3 regions of the Arthrobacter sp. T572 genome follow, and region 3 is predicted to be linked to each of the others. Evidence: riboswitches for the same ligand, from Rfam matches in the RefSeq annotation. Region 3 holds a riboswitch; each other region holds the start of a gene.
The links. A riboswitch is a leader RNA that binds a small molecule or an ion and turns the genes downstream of it on or off. The one in region 3 is predicted to bind cyclic di-AMP.
Positions count from the first base shown of each region.

Region 1 (5,178 bases), 3.2 Mb from region 3:
AGGCTGTCACGCGCGGCAAACCGCACCCGGAGGGATACCTCAAAGCCGCGGAGCTGCTGGGCGCGGAACCGGCCGACGTCGTGGTTTTCGAAGACGCGCCCGCAGGCATTGCCGCAGCCCGCGCAGCAGGCATGCGGACGGTCGTGGTTGGTGATGCCGGCGGGGCGCTGGAGCCCGGAATGTGGCGGATTCCCAACTACTCGGCGGTGACGGTCAAGGCCGTCAAGGACATCGACGGCGGACACCTGATCACCCTGACGCTATAGCTCTGTTCCAATCGGGGCGTCCGGCGTAGGCTGTGCCCATGTCTGCGTTGCCGGAGGCGTACGATGCAGCACTGGAGCGGGCGATGGCGCACGCCAAGCAGTGGCTGGCATCAGTGCCCACGCGTTCAGTCCGCCCCACCATGGATGCCGACCAGGTTGCGGCCAAGCTTGGTTCCCCGCTCCCGGAGGGCCCCACCGACCCGGCAGCGGTGATCGATGAGCTGGTTGCGGTGGCGGAGCCGGGCCTGATGGCCATGCAGTCAGGCAGGTTCTTCGGCTGGGTGATCGGCGGGACCCTACCGGCAGCCCTCGCAGCCGACTGGATGGTCAGCGCATGGGACCAAAACACCGGACTGCGGTTCGCGACGCCATCTGCTGCGGCCATTGAGGAGGCTGCGGCGGCCTGGTTGCTGGACTTGCTGCACCTTCCCGAAAACTCCGACGTCGGCTTCACCACCGGGGCGACGATGGCCAACTTCGTGGGGCTGGCAGCAGGGCGCCAGTACGTGTTGGAGCAGGCGGGGTGGGACCTGGCCACTTTGGGGCTCGCAGGAGGACCGCGCGTCACGGTGTTTGTTGGCCGGGAACGGCACGAGGTCATCGACCTGGTGGTCCGTTATCTTGGCTTGGGAAACTGCACGCCGGTGGACGTGGATGACCAGGGACGCATCATCCCGGAGGCATTGGCAGCCGCCATGGACGGGCAGCCAGGCCCGGCGATCGTGTGCTTGCAAGCGGGAAACATCCATTCAGGTGCCTTCGACCCCGTCCAGGAGGCGGTGCGCTTGGCCCACGGGAAAGGCGCCTGGGTCCACGTTGACGGTGCCTTCGGATTGTGGGCGGCAGTCAGCCCGGAGCTGGGCAAGTACCTGCCGGGGCTGGAAACCGCGGATTCCTGGGCTACCGATGCTCACAAGACCTTGAATGTCCCCTACGATTCAGGCCTGGCCATCGTGTCCCGGCCGGATGTCATGCGCCGGACTTTCGGTGTACATGCCAGCTACCTGCCCGCAGATGACCACGGCCCCGGCGACCCGCACGAGAAAGTGCCGGAGCTTTCCCGCCGTGCCAGGGGCATCCCGGTGTGGGCTGCACTCCGCTCGTTGGGGCGGTCCGGGACGATCGCAATGGTGGAGAAGCTGGCGGCAAACGCCAGGGCCTTGGCCGAGGGGCTGGCTGCGATCCCCGGGGTCGAGATCCTGAACGACGTGGTGTTCACCCAGGTGTCGGTCAGTTTCGGCAGCGATGAACGTACCCGCCGGGTCACGCAGAGAGTCATGGCCGAAGGGGTGGTGTGGATGTCCGGTTCGGTGTGGCATGGCCGTGACATCCTGCGCATCTCCGTGAGCAACTGGTCCACGGATGCGGACGATGTCGCCGCATCCGTCGCTGCCGTCAGACGCGCTGCGGAGGCTGAAGCCTAGCTGCCGGGGCATAAACCTGCCGGGCACAGATTCAAGGGGATGAAAAAGCGCCGGTCCGCACCGTTCCTTTCAGAAGGAATGGTGCGGACCGACGCTCTGGCTCAGGCCTGGCTTAGTACCAGTTGTTGGCCAAGTGGAAGGCGAGGGCTGCGGAAGGCGAGCCGTAGCGTTCCTTGATGTAGTTCAGGCCCCACTTGATCTGGGTCTGGTAGTTGGTCTGCCAATCGGCGCCCGCAGTGGCCATCTTGCTTGCCGGCAGTGACTGGACGATCCCATAGGCGCCACTGGAAGGGTTGGTGGCTGTGGTTCGCCAGTTCGATTCCTTCTCCCACAGCGTGTTCAGGGCGACCATCTCGCCGGCGCCCCAACCGTAGTTTGCCAGGATGCTGGCAGCGTAGGCTTTTGCGGCGGCGGGGTCGTCGATGGCCTTGGGAGCGGCAGCGGCTGCGGCAGCTGCAGCGGCTTTCTCGGCGGCTGCGGCATCGGCGGCCTGCTTGGCGGCAGCATCAGCGGCGGCTTTCTCGGCTGCGGCCTGGACAGCAGCGGCCTGCTCCGCAGCAGCTTTTTCAGCCGCGGCCTTGTCGGCGGCGGCCTTCTCTGCGGCAGCCTGTTCGGCAGCGGCCTTGTCTGCAACTGCACGGTCAGCTGCGCCCTGGGCGGCAGCAGCGTCCATCGAAGCAGCGATCTCGGCAGCCTTGTTGGTGCTGACCTGGGCGTTGGCCTGGGTTTCGGCGGCCTGGCTCAGTTCCGGGAGGTTGAAGGCAGCGTTTGCGGCGGTGCCCAGCGATGCAACACCCAGCGCGGCAGCCACGACGCCGGCTACTACGGACATGCGCTGACCGGTCTTGCCACGGCGGGCAGCGTCCTTCAGGACAGCCTGCGATTTGGTCAGCGGAGCGTTGTGATCGTCACGGTGACGCGCGGAAGGGCGCGTCTGATCGTTCAATTCAGACATGTGTGATTACCTCTCAGCGCCTGCGGAGTTAGCTGTCGGGTTCGGATGAGGTCATCCGGCCGCGCGCGCAGCAGCGGCTTCACCCCAAGGGCCGGCAATCAATGCACGGGCCCGGAGACTCTGGGTCCCCCGTCTCTGCCTTTGGGTGAGAACGGAACTCCGGGAAGTGGCAGAGCTCGGCGCATCCCGGGTGTGGGTCAGGTTGGGGCGACCCACCCTTTCGACGGTACAGGACGAATCGGCTTAAGTCACATTTGGGTAACAGAGATCACGACGCTGGTGCGTCGCCTTGCCATTTTGTTACAGGCGTGCGGCGCTCCCCAGAGGGAGGCGGAGGGCGAACTCGGTGCGCCCGGGCCGGGATGTGACGTCCACGGTACCGCCGTGTGCGCGCACGATGGACTCTACGATGGAAAGGCCCAGCCCGGAGGTACCTTCGGAGCCTGACCTCGCGGCGTCTGCCCTGGCAAAACGGGAGAAGATGCGCGCCTGGAAATCCCCCGGAATACCAGGCCCGTTGTCTGTCACGGTCACCACAGCGTTGCCGTCGTTGGACAGCATGACGCCGGTTTCCACCGTTGTCCCGGCATCCGTGTGCTTGCGTGCATTGGAGAGCAGGTTGGCCAGCACTTGGTGGAGCTGTGTCGCGTCCCCGCGCACGGTGACTGGTTCGTCGGGCAGCCGCAGCTTCCAGTGGTGGTCCGGCGCCATCACTTTCTCGTCGCTGACCGTTTCGATCACCAACTGGGTGAGGTCGACATCCGAGACCTTCAACGCCTGTCCTTCATCCAGCCTGGCGAGCAGGAGCAGGTCTTCGACCAAGGCTGTCATGCGTTCCGACTGGCTCTGGACGCGGGCCAGGGACTTCCGGCCGTCCTCGGTGAAGTTCTCGGTCATGCGGAGCAACTCGGTGTATCCGCGGATTGCGGTGAGCGGTGTGCGGAGTTCGTGTGAGGCGTCCGCCACGAACTGGCGCACCTTGGTTTCGCTTGCCTGCCGCGCTTCCAAGGCACTGGCAACGTTGTCGAGCATCTGGTTCAGGGCATGGCCCACGCTGCCCACTTCCGTGCCGGGGTGGGCCGCTCCCGGAGGTACCCGTACCGCCAAAGCCACCTCGCCGGCGTCGAGGGGCAGGCGGGAGACCTTGGTGGCGACGTCGGACAATTGCTCCAAGGGCCGCATGGTCCTGCGGATGATGACGGTACCGGCCAGTCCGATCAACGCCAGTCCTCCCAGCGACACGAACACCATGGTCCACACCAGCGACGCCTCCGCGCTTTGCTTGTCCGCCAGCGGCAGGCCGGTGACAATGACATCTCCGTATGCCGTTTCCACTGCCACCAAGCGGTAGTCGCCGTTGGAGAGGGAGCGGTCCACGGGGGTGCTGTCCTTGGGCAGGGAGAGCAGTACCTGTTGGTCGTCCTGGGACAAGGAGACGCGGTTTCCCTCCGCGTCGATCAGTCCCGAGCTGTTGACCGTTGAACCGTTGATCCGCGCATTCAAGGTTCCAGCGGCCTGGCCCCGCGCCTCCAAGGGGTCCGGCTTGCGGGACGGCGTGGACGGAAAGCCCGACGGCGGTCTGCCGAAGTCTGCTGCGCGGTTGGACGCTTCCTCCAGCTGCTTGTCGAGCTGGCGGTTGAACACCACGTCCATGGAGGCGTAGCTGACTATTCCCACGGCGCCACAGATGGCGATGAGCAAGGCCATCGCCACCAGGATCAAACGGGTGCGCAGATGCCACGTTGAAGGTCTGAGCAAGTTGGGCTTGCCACTGCTGGCGGTACCGGTAAGCGCAGCCAAAGCTCAGTCCGCTGGCTTGATGACGTATCCGGCACCACGGATGGTGTGGATCATCGGCGGGTGGTTGGCTTCGATTTTCTTGCGGAGGTAGGAAATGTAGAGCTCCACAATGTTTGCCTGTCCGCCGAAGTCGTAGTCCCAGACCCGGTCCAGGATCTGGGCCTTGCTGACCACGCGCTTGGGATTCTCCATGAGGTACCGCAGCAGTTCGAACTGGGTGGCGGTGAGCTGGATGTCCTCCCCGGCCCGGGTCACTTCACGGGTATCGACGTTCAACGTCAGGTCGCCCACTACGAGCTCCGCCGTATCCATGGCGGCAACGCCGGATCGCTGGACCAAACGGTGCAGGCGGAGCAGTACTTCTTCCATGCTGAAGGGCTTGGTGACGTAGTCGTCGCCCCCGGCGGCGAGACCGACGATGCGGTCCTCCACGGCATCCTTGGCCGTGAGGAAGAGGGCGGGAACTTCGGGGGCAAAGGCGCGGATCCTGGTGAGGACTTCCACGCCGTCAAAGCCGGGAATCATGACATCCAGCACCAGGACGTCCGGGCGGAACTCCTTGGCCAGCTTGACTGCCTGCGGTCCGTCGCCGGCTATGGCAACAGACCAGCCGGCCATTCTCAGGCCCATGCTCATGAGTTCGGCGAGGCTTGGTTCGTCGTCCACCACCAGGGCGCGGATGGGGGAGCCATCCGGGTGGGACAGCTGGGGAAGGTTGTTGGTCATGGAGTGC
Region 1 is NZ_JBRAZQ010000002.1:767,017-772,194, forward strand. It holds gene ACUYMZ_RS04815 (HAD-IA family hydrolase) at 1-266, shown strand, start outside; gene ACUYMZ_RS04820 (pyridoxal phosphate-dependent decarboxylase family protein) at 305-1,690, shown strand; gene ACUYMZ_RS04825 (aggregation-promoting factor C-terminal-like domain-containing protein) at 1,803-2,645, opposite strand; cyclic di-AMP (ydaO/yuaA leader) riboswitch at 2,651-2,812, opposite strand; gene ACUYMZ_RS04830 (sensor histidine kinase) at 2,946-4,352, opposite strand; gene ACUYMZ_RS04835 (response regulator transcription factor) at 4,449-5,178, opposite strand, start outside.
Region 1: linked by a shared signal. The riboswitch ahead of ACUYMZ_RS04825 (aggregation-promoting factor C-terminal-like domain-containing protein) and the one ahead of ACUYMZ_RS19555 (DNA polymerase III subunit gamma/tau domain-containing protein) in region 3 are both predicted to bind cyclic di-AMP.

Region 2 (5,178 bases), 3.0 Mb from region 3:
CCGACAACTCCATCCTGGCGCCGGAGTGGGTGCCCTGGGCCAAACGGGTCCGGCCCGAAGATGAAACGCCGCTGGTGGAGGAGACCACCGACGAAATCTCCGAGGAGTCGGTCCAGGCAGCCGAGGACGAGGCGGTCCAGGCTGAGTCGGACGAAGACGACGACGACGAGTCCGACGAGCCGGACACGGCATTTGAGGACGTTGAAGCCGCGCCGCAAGGCCAGCAAAACTGACGCTCAGCAAACCTGACGCCCATAAACACAAAAGCGGCGCTGGCCGGGAGATCCTGGCCAGCGCCGCTTTTGTGTGCTCTTACTTCTTCAGTTCCCCGACCACGTAGTCGATGCTCGCCAGCAGGGCGGAAACGTCGTCCGGCTCGATCGCAACAAAGGTGGCAATCCGGAGTTGGTTGCGGCCAAGCTTGCGGTAAGGCTCGGTGTCGACGATTCCGTTGGCGCGCAGCACCTTGGCGATGGCAGCGGCATCGATCGAATCGTCGAAGTCGATGGTTGCAATGACGTTTGAGCGTTCCTCGGCGTTGGCGACGAACGGCGTGGCGTATTCGGAGGCTTCGGCCCAGGAGTACACGCGGCTGGCGGAATCGGCCGTGCGCTTGCTGGCAAAGTCCAGGCCGCCGTTGCTGTTGAGCCACTGGACCTGCGCGTCCAAGGTGACCAAGGTGGTCAGGGACGGAGTGTTGTACGTCTGGTTCAGCTTGGAGTTGTCGATGGCCGTCTGGAGATCCAGGAAGTCGGGAATCCAACGGCCGCCGGCCTTGATGCGGGCTGCCCGCTCCAGGGCAGCGGGGGAGAAGAGGCCCAGCCACAGGCCGCCATCCGAGGCAAAGTTCTTCTGGGGTGCGAAGTAGTAGACATCCGACTCCGCAACATCAACGTCGAGGCCGCCGGCAGCGGAGGTGGCATCCACCAGCACCAGTGAGCCCTCATCGGCGCCGTCCACGCGCTTGACCGTCGCGGCAACGCCCGTGGAGGTCTCGTTCTGTGGCCAGGCATAGACGTCCACGACGGCCTCTGCCCTGGGCGCGGGACGCGTTCCGGGCTCGGACTTGATGATGGAGGACTCGTCCAGGAACGGGGCCTTGTTTGTGGCCGAAGCGAACTTGGAACCGAATTCGCCGAAGGAGAGGTGCTGGGCCTTCTTCTCCACCAGGCCGAACGCAGCAACATCCCAGAACGCAGTGGATCCGCCCACACCCAGGACAACCTCGTAGCCCTCGGGCGCGCGGAAGAACTGGCTGAGGCCCTCGCGGACCGAGCCCACAAGGTTCTTGACCGGAGCCTGGCGGTGGGAGGTGCCGAGGATGTTCTTCGCTGCAGCGGACAAGGCTTCTATTTGTTCCGGGCGGACCTTGGACGGTCCTGCACCGAAGCGGCCGTCCTTGGGCAGCAGGTCGGCGGGAATGGTGATGCTGTTGTCGCTCACGGTGGCTCCAATGTGTTTCGGTCAAAGATGGGGAGGTGGCAGGTGGCATCAGCTGCCCCTTCGACTCCCCAATTCTGCCTGACGGGGAGGGCGGGCACTAACCTCCGGTTGTCATAGTCCGCCACGTGGAACGGCGCCGGCTCCGAAGGCCCGGTCGCAGAGTGAAATTATCAAGAGTAATTCCAAATAAGCTAGGCTAAGGTTTGGCGTTCCTGAGCCGGAGGTTGTGCACCGACGGACTTGCCCGGGACGCGGTACGGTGGAGATTACGCAAGAACTGCGTTCGAGGAGAGCTGAGCTGGATGACGGATCTGATCGATACCACTGAGATGTATCTTCGGACCATTTTGGAGCTTGAAGAGGAGAACATTGTTGCTCTTCGCGCACGCATCGCCGAACGCCTCCGCCACTCAGGCCCCACGGTTTCCCAGACCATTGGCCGCATGGAGCGCGACGGCCTGGTGGTTGTCTCCAATGACCGCCACCTGGAACTGACGGAGGTCGGCCGCAAGCGCGCCACCGAGGTCATGCGCAAGCACCGCCTGGCTGAACGCCTCCTTGCCGACGTGATCGGCCTGGACTGGGCCTACGTCCACGATGAAGCGTGCCGGTGGGAGCACGTCATGAGCGAGCGGGTGGAGCGCAGGCTCTACGAACTCCTGGAACACCCCACTGAATCTCCGTACGGCAACCCGATTCCCGGCCTGGAAGCACTGGGCGGGTTGGGTGGCCAGCCGCTGGAACGCGGTGATGTCAACCTCCTGCAGGCCATGGACGGATACGCTTCGGACTCCCGTGTCGTGGTGAGTCGCCTGGCCGAGCCCATCCAGGTGGAGCCCGAGCTCCTGACCCAGCTTGACGAGGGCGGCATCCGCCCTGGCGCTGCCGTCTCGCTCGAACGCGTGGGTGAATACATCTCGGTCCGCGTACCCGGTATCGAAGGCGCCTTGGAGCTGCCGCCGGAAGTCGCAGCGCACGTCTTCGTCGCCGTCAACTGAACTCATGCCCGGGGCGCCGCCCGGTGCGTCCGGCGGGGTGGCGGATCTCACCTTTGGGATCAGCGCCAGCGTGTGACCTGCACTTTTCCGCAGGAAGTGGTATGGGCTCGCTCCGCCACGCCCCGTTTCTGTAGATAACGAATTTATTACTGCGGGCTTTAATCCCCTATAGTTATCTACTAGCGCTGATACCAAAGCGTTACCTGATCTGGAGCCGAACTCTGCCAGCAGATCAGGTGTGCCATCCACCACTGGCAGAGGCGGGGGAACCACAAGCGGCTGTCTAAAGAAGCAGCCTTGGGGTGAAGCCCGCAGCAGAAGTGCCTACTGACGCAAGTCCCTCCTGGGATACCTGTGTGCCGTGTGCGCTTTGTGCGGGCCGGGTCTGAACTCTCTGATCCGAATCCGACAGCTAACTTCGCAGGCTTTTCAGAGAGGAACAGAGTTTGACATCGCAGAACGCCAGGGGCCGCCGACGCGCGACCGGCCCCGCTACTGAGCTGCGGCCAGCCCGCGTCGTAACGGAGATCCGGCCCCGCGACACCCAGCGTCAGGTGCGCCGCCGTAAGAGCCCGTTGCGCCAGGTTGCCGACTTCGCCGCAGCCAGTGGCGTCGGGCAGAAAGCCGGTGTAGCGCTTGCCGCCACCGGCCTTGCCCTGACTGTCGGTCTGCCGGCCACCAGTCCGGTGATGGCCACCTCCGAGTCGGGCCAGACCGAGGCCGCGTTGACACTCGCGGGCGGCAGCCAGCCCGAGGTTTCCGCGGAAGCGTCGGCCAAGATCGATTTCAGCCGCGCAGCCGTTGCTACTGCGGCGGATCCTGACGGCAAGCTCAAGCAGCTCCTGAGTGCACAATCTGCCGAGAGCATCCAGCGTGCCTCATCCGTCGGCAGCCTGGGCAGCCCGCTGGACACGCTCAGCACGGCTTCTCCGTTCGGCTACCGCATCAGCCCCCTCACGGGCGGCGCCGGCGACTTCCACCGCGGGCAGGACTTTGTGGCCCAGTGCGGCACCGCTGTCCATGCGGCAGCAGCCGGCAAGGTCACGTTCGCCGGATGGCACGAGTACGGTGGAGGCAACCGCGTGGTGGTAGACCACGGCAACGGCCTCGAGACCACGTACAACCACTTGTCGTCGTTCAGCGTGAAGGTCGGCCAGACCGTCAGCCGCGGAGACACTGTTGCCCTGAGCGGCACCACCGGCGCCTCCACCGGCTGCCACCTCCACTTCGAGGTCCAGGTCAACGGCGAAGTCGTTGACCCCATGGGTTGGCTCTGAGCCAGAGCTGATGGTCGTCTCTCGCATTTGTGACACGCCCCGTGATCTGAATGTGACATTGAAGCACTTCTGTTGTACCGTCTAAATCGCATCGGCTTCCAGGGAGCCGATGCACTTGGGTGGATTGCCTAGCTCTGCCACCATCCAGGGTCCGTTCGCAAAATTCGTCTGGCAGGGGCGGGGGAACCACTTCCGGCCTTTTTTGAAGGCCTAGGGGTTAAGTCGCAAAGCTTCCTTGAAGCGGAGCGGCCGGATGACTCCCATCCGAATCCGACAGCTCACCTCGCAGGCATTGGGAGAGGCTACCTTCGTGTCTTCACGCACTACCCCTGCGCGCCACCGCGCCGAAACGGTTCGCACGAACCCTTTGAACAACCTTTCCAAGGCTGTTTCCACCAATGCAGGCACCGTAGGACGCCAGGCCGCCGTTCTGGCCGCAGCTTCAGGACTTGTCCTCAGCGTTGGAATGCCCGCCCAGGCAGCTGACACCGACGTCTCCAAGTCGGAATCGTCAAGCACCCAGCAGCTCGTGACCACCGCAGTGGTTACCGCCGAGCCCACCGCCACGGTTTCCTTCGAAAGCCCCGTCGTGGCCACCAAGGAAGCCCCCAAGGTCCAGCGCGCTTCCCAGACCACCCGCACGCAGGCCGGCAACGGTGGTTCCACCAGCGGTGCTGCAGTGACGGCCCAGTCTTCCAAGGCCAAGGACTCCGCTTCCAGCGCAGCCGCTTCGGGCCTCGCCGCCATTGCCTACACCGGCATTGGCCACCCCTACGTCTGGGGCGGCACCAGCCCCAACGGTTGGGACTGCTCAGGTTTCACCCAGTGGGTTTACGCCCAGGCCGGCATCAGCATCCCCCGCGTCAACGCATGGACCGCCATGAAGCCCACCAGCACGCCGGCTCCCGGTGACCTGGTGATGCAGAACGGTGGAGCCCACGTGGGCATCTACGTTGGCAACGGCATGATGATCAGCGCCCTCAACCCCAGCCAGGGCACGCTGCTCCACTCGGTGGCTTCCACCGGCAGCTCCTCGTTCTACACCCTCGGCTAGCACATCCCGTTCGGGGCAAGCCAGCATGCCCCCCAAGTGCTGGCCTGCCGAACCGGACGCGTCCCCAACCGCGTCCGGATACGACAAAAGAGAGTAACCATGACGAGTGCAAACAAGAATGCACGGCACCGCGCTGAGGCCCCCAAGACCAGCTCCATCGCCGTCATCGCCAAGGCCGTCAGCGGCAATGCAGGCGGCGTTGGCCGCCAGGCAGCCGTTATCGCCGCTGCATCAGGCCTGGTCCTGACCAGTGGTGTTGCTGCCAACGCGGCCGACACCAACATCCAGCGCGAGTCCACCGCCACCACGACACTCGACGTGCAGGCCGTTGCCCAGGCAACCATTGCAGCCGATTCCACCGTGGCCATCTCCTACGAGCGCCCCGTCGTCACGACGGTTGAAGCTC
Region 2 is NZ_JBRAZQ010000002.1:976,826-982,003, forward strand. It holds gene ACUYMZ_RS05780 (DUF3027 domain-containing protein) at 1-233, shown strand, start outside; gene serC (phosphoserine transaminase) at 313-1,443, opposite strand; gene ACUYMZ_RS05790 (iron-dependent transcriptional repressor DtxR) at 1,746-2,441, shown strand; cyclic di-AMP (ydaO/yuaA leader) riboswitch at 2,644-2,883, shown strand; gene ACUYMZ_RS05795 (M23 family metallopeptidase) at 2,888-3,718, shown strand; cyclic di-AMP (ydaO/yuaA leader) riboswitch at 3,865-4,024, shown strand; gene ACUYMZ_RS05800 (C40 family peptidase) at 4,029-4,772, shown strand; gene ACUYMZ_RS05805 (NlpC/P60 family protein) at 4,872-5,178, shown strand, end outside.
Region 2: linked by a shared signal. The riboswitch ahead of ACUYMZ_RS05795 (M23 family metallopeptidase) and the one ahead of ACUYMZ_RS19555 (DNA polymerase III subunit gamma/tau domain-containing protein) in region 3 are both predicted to bind cyclic di-AMP.

Region 3 (5,178 bases):
CACGTACTCGCTGGACCTGCCCGGATTCGCCGGCACCCCCAAGCCCGACCACCAACTCTCCGTGGAGGACTATGGGCGGTACATCGCCGAGGCCCTCAAATCCAGCGGAATCGAGTCCTACGTCCTGGTGGGGCACTCGATGGGCGTGCAGTTTGCCATCGAGGCCGCCCTGTACGAGCCCGACCGCATCCGCCACCTGGTCCTCATGGGGCCCGTGGTCGATTCCCGGCATAAGAACCTGCGACGCCAATCGCTGGCGCTCTTCCTGGACGGCCTCCTCAGGGAAAGCCCGACGTCCAACTGGATCGTGGTGTCCGACTACCTCCGCTGCGGTCCGCGCTGGTACCTCACCGAACTGCCGGTCATGATGGACTACCCCACTGAACAGCGCCTGTCGCACGTCAATGTGCCGGTGCTGGTTCTTCGCGGAAGCCGCGACCACGTGGCCGGACCTGAATGGTCGCTGCGCCTCTCGCGGGCGGTCCCGCACGGGCGGCTGGTGGAGATTCCGGGGGTGGGACACGTGGCCCAGCACATGCGCCCGAAGGCGGTTGCGGACGCCATCCGCAGCTTCGTGTCGGCAACATCTCCGCACACCTAGGATCGGGAGTACGACGACGGCAGGCGGCAGCGGCGCCCCTTGTTGCCTGCCGGACCACCCGGCTAGGCTGGCGGTGCAAGCATGATCATAAGGTTGCTTAGGAAGGCTTGACGATGACCAGCTATGACCCGGAAGACGACCCTCAGACCTTCGGCGCAAGTGGAGCAGCCGAACCCGACAGCATCCACGAAGACCCGGACCTGCGCCAGGACGAAGACAGCGATCCCGCAGCCTCAGCCAACCCTGACCCGGAGAACGGTAACGTGACCGGCCTTGAGCCGGGCGGCGGAGTTCCTCCCGGAGAAACCCCACCGGCCGAGGACAGCATGAGCATGGACCAGGGGCACGAGGAGTAGCGCTAAGACAACCGCAGGATCTCCCCGAGGTCATAATCTGCGGGCCCTTCCAGCTGTGAGTACGTACAGCTGGCAGGCGTCCGGTCCGGCCGCCACCTGCGGAACTGGGTGGTGTGCCGGAACCGGTCGCCCTCCATGTAGTCGTAGGCCACTTCGATCACGAGCTCGGGCCGCAGCGGTACGAACGAGAAGTCTTTGCCCGCACTCCACCGGCTTTGGGCGCCCGGCATCCTCGAATTGACCGCGGCACCCGCTTCCTGGCTGGCCCACTCGCCCCACGGGTGGTCGCCGATGTCCACTTTGTAAGGCTCCAACTCCTCCACGAGCGCCTTCCGTTTTGCCATGGGGAAGGACGCCACCACTCCCACATGATGGAGCTTGCCGGAATCGTCATGGAGGCCCAACAGCATGGACCCGACAACGTCCGCCGTTTTGTGCCACCGGAACCCGGCCACCACGCAGTCCGCTGTCCGTTCATGCTTGGTCTTGAACATCACCCGCTTGTTCGGCTGGTAGATGCCGTCGAGCGGCTTGGACAACACGCCGTCGAGCCCTGCTCCCTCAAGCTGCACGAACCATTCCTGAGCCCGCTCCAAGTCGGTGACCGCAGGCGTCACATAGACCGGCGGTTCGGCCGCGGCAAGCGCGTCTTCCAACGCCGAGCGGCGCTCCCTGAACGGTTTGCCGGTGAAGTCTTCGTCACCGAGGGCAAGGAGGTCGAACCCCACGAAGGAGGACGGCGTTTTCTCTGCGAGCATCCGGACCCGGCTGTCGGCTGGGTGGATGCGCTGCTGTAGGCCCTCAAAGTCCAGCCGGTTGCCGGAGATGAGAATGATCTCGCCATCCACCACGCACTTCTCCGGCAGGTTTTTCTTTAGCGCCTCCACGAGTTCAGGGAAGTAGCGGGTCATGGGTTTCTCGTTGCGGCTGCCCAGGATGATGTCATCCCCGTCCTTGAACACGATGGTCCGGAACCCGTCCCATTTGGGTTCATAGTGCCCGACATCCGGGATGTTCGGGACGGATTTGGCGAGCATGGGCGAAATGGGCGGCATCACGGGAAGATCCATAGCTCATGTCTACCGGCCCGCACCTGCCCAAAGCTAGGGCGCAATCCCCTATGTGCATAAACAGGGCCCTCCCGGGCGGACCCCGAAGGGTAGGCGCCGCGGACCCGGACCACCCTTAGGCGTTCCGTCCGTTACATTAATGTGACTTTACTTCCGTGCTCCTGTACCTTCGAAGGGCGACCCGAATCTCCGCTGGGCCGCTTCCGGGCTGACGCCGAGCTCTGCCGCATCCCGGAATCCGCCAGATCCGCGGCAGAGACGGGGGACCCAGAGTTCCCGGGCCTGTTCTCCGCAGGCCCTTGGGGTGAAGCCGCCACGCGCGGCCGGACGGCCTCGTCCGAACCCGACAGCTAACCTCGCAGGCGTTGAGAGGCAAACACCATGTCCCCAACCATGGATCAGCCGCGCCGTGCCCCAGGGGCCGCCGAGCGCACCAAGCCAACCGGACGCCGTCGGGCCCAACCCAGCGGACAGGTCACCGGTGAAGAAACCACGACGGCGGCACCCGCCACCGCGGCCACTCCTACCCAGGCGCCCATGACGCGCGCAGCGGCCCGCGCGGCCGAGCGCGAGCGCGCAGCACAGGCGGTTCTGGCTGCGGAAACTGCCGGCGCCCCCGCCAGCGGTCCCACTGCTGGAGCAGAGCCCCGGACTGCCGCCATCCCTGGCGTCCCTGCGCCCACCCGCGCCGAATCCACCACGCCCGGACCGCCAACGTCGGCGATTCCAGTCATCAAGCCCGCGGAGCCGGAACCTGCTCCCGAACCCGCTACCGCGGCGATCCCGGTCATTTCGGCACCCGCCGAGCCGGAACCTGTCCCCGAACCCGCTACCGCGGCGCTCCCGGTCATTGCCGCACCCGGCGCCGAGCCCGGCGTCGAACCTGTCCCCGCCCAGCCCAAGGCGGCAGGCACGGCAAAAACAGCAGGCCAGGTAAAAACAGCCGCAGCAGCTACGGCCGCGGCCGGCCTGTCCAGCCGCAGAGCTGCCCGCGCCGAAGCGGCAGGCCACGCACAAGCTCGAAGCGAAAGCACCCACTCGCCCGGCGCGTCCGCTTTTGGATCCCTGGGCGCGTCACCATTCACCCGGGAGCCCCACAACGCCCTGACCAAGGCCGCCTCCGTGAAAACCATGGGCCAGCGCATGGCGGTGGTTGCCGGTGCCTTGGGACTTGTTCTGACGGTCGGCACGGTGAGCCAGGCCTGGGAGCTGCCGCTGATCGGTCAGGAAGCACCCGCACAGGAGGCCGGCGGTACTGCATCCGGCAACGGCAATGGACGCCATACCGGCACCGCTTCCCCCGCGCCGAGCCCGTCGTACTCCACGGCGTCGGCAGCATCCCAGACGGCAACCGGCGCGGATCAGCCGCCGGCCGACCCCACGCAGTCGGCACCGGAGGCACCTGCCGCAGTGTCGCCGTCGTCCGTTCCCGTTCCGTCGGTATCACTGGCGGCGCCGAAATGGGTACCGTCCACAACCCCGTCGGCCGTGGTGCCGGTGCCAGGAGTGACCACTCCGGCTCCGGGCCAGCCCGCGCCGCCGTCGGATGCGGTCACTGCGCCGACCCCCACCCCCACACAGACGCCGGCACCCACCGTCACGCCTACTCCCACGCAGACGCCAACACCGACCCAGACCCAGAAGCCGAGGCCCAGCAACGACCCAAAAGCGGGCAGCGCCCCGGCCACCAATGACCCGTCGCTGAACGTGGACGGGCTGCTGGACCTCGCCAAGGAGGCGCTTAAGTGAGCACCCGCATGCCCCGGACCACCACGCACGTCGGCTGGCACGGCCGTTACTGCAGCAGCAGCCGTACGGCAACGTTCCGGCGGCGGATGGGCCGCTGGAGCTGCCAGCGGCTGCGGCGATCGAAATAGCTGGACGAAAAACAGGAGGCTGGCACCCACACCGGGTGCCAGCCTCCTGTCTTCCCTGGTCACCCCAACAGCCAGGCGACCACCAGAAGAGCGCCGATGCAGAGGACCGTGGTGCAAAGAATGACGTCCCGGGCCACCACAGTGCCCCGCCCGTACGGCGAAGCGAACAGGAAGACGTTCTGGGCTGTGGGGAGGGCAGCCATGATGACCACAGCCAACAGGTGCCGGCCCTCCAGCCCGAAAACGACGACGCCGAGCGCCCAAACAATGACAGGCATGCCCGCAACCTTCAGGAGTGTGGCCACCACCGTTTCGACGCGGCCGTCTCCCTTCTGCAGCGGCGCCTTGCCGGCGAGCGACATGCCGAACGCGAGCAGGACCATGGGCACGGCGGCGCCCGCGAGCATGTCGATGGGCTTCCGGACCAACTCCGGCGCGTGCCAGCCGGTCAGCGCCACCACTACGCCCAGCGCGGAGGCAATGATCATCGGGTTGCCAAGTGGCTGGAGGACCACGCGCTTCCAGTGGATCTTCTCTCCGCCGGCCAAGCCCAAAACCGTCACGTAGAACGGGGCCAGCACCAGCAGTTGCACCAGCAGAACGGGAGCAACGTGCTGCGCTGTCCCCACGGCGTAGAGGGATACAGGGATGCCGATGTTGTTGGCATTGGCATAGCTGCTGGCCATCGCCCCTACGGCGGTCTCGGCAACGGGCCTCCGGAAGAAGAGGAAGCTCACCAGGCAGTAAAGGAGCCCCACGGCGACGGCGGACAGGAGGGCGAGCGGCGCATCCACGCCCAAGGCAGCCCGGATATCACTTCCGGCCACCACAGTGAACAGCAGGGCAGGGTTGGTGATGTAGAACGCTGTACGGGTCAGCGCTCCCTGGACTTCAGGGGCCAACAGTTTGAAACGCGCAGCGGCGTATCCCACCGCAATGACCACCGAGATAATCAGGATGCCCGAGACGACTCCGCCCACCACACCCCTTCCATTGCCAGAGAAAACGTTTTCTCAGCATAGGGGTGAAGGTGGCGGCTGTCCATTTAGCCCTGGATCCTGGGCCTCCCCGCCCAACGACGGGCCTTCAGCGCCGCATGCAGTTCGAGCCGGATCGCGCCGCTCAGCGGATCAGCTCCGATGAGCTGGCGGATCCGGCCGAGCCGGTTGTAGATACTGCTGCGGTGCAGGTGGAGCTTCCGGGCAACATCCTGGACCGATCCGTCGTTGTCGTACAGCAACTCCAGCACCGGCAGCAGCTCGCCGTTGCGGTCG
Region 3 is NZ_JBRAZQ010000002.1:3,971,148-3,976,325, forward strand. It holds gene ACUYMZ_RS19540 (alpha/beta fold hydrolase) at 1-601, shown strand, start outside; gene ACUYMZ_RS19545 (DUF6480 family protein) at 715-957, shown strand; gene ACUYMZ_RS19550 (ATP-dependent DNA ligase) at 960-2,027, opposite strand; cyclic di-AMP (ydaO/yuaA leader) riboswitch at 2,257-2,406, shown strand; gene ACUYMZ_RS19555 (DNA polymerase III subunit gamma/tau domain-containing protein) at 2,421-3,776, shown strand; gene ACUYMZ_RS19560 (AEC family transporter) at 3,964-4,884, opposite strand; gene ACUYMZ_RS19565 (PucR family transcriptional regulator) at 4,950-5,178, opposite strand, start outside.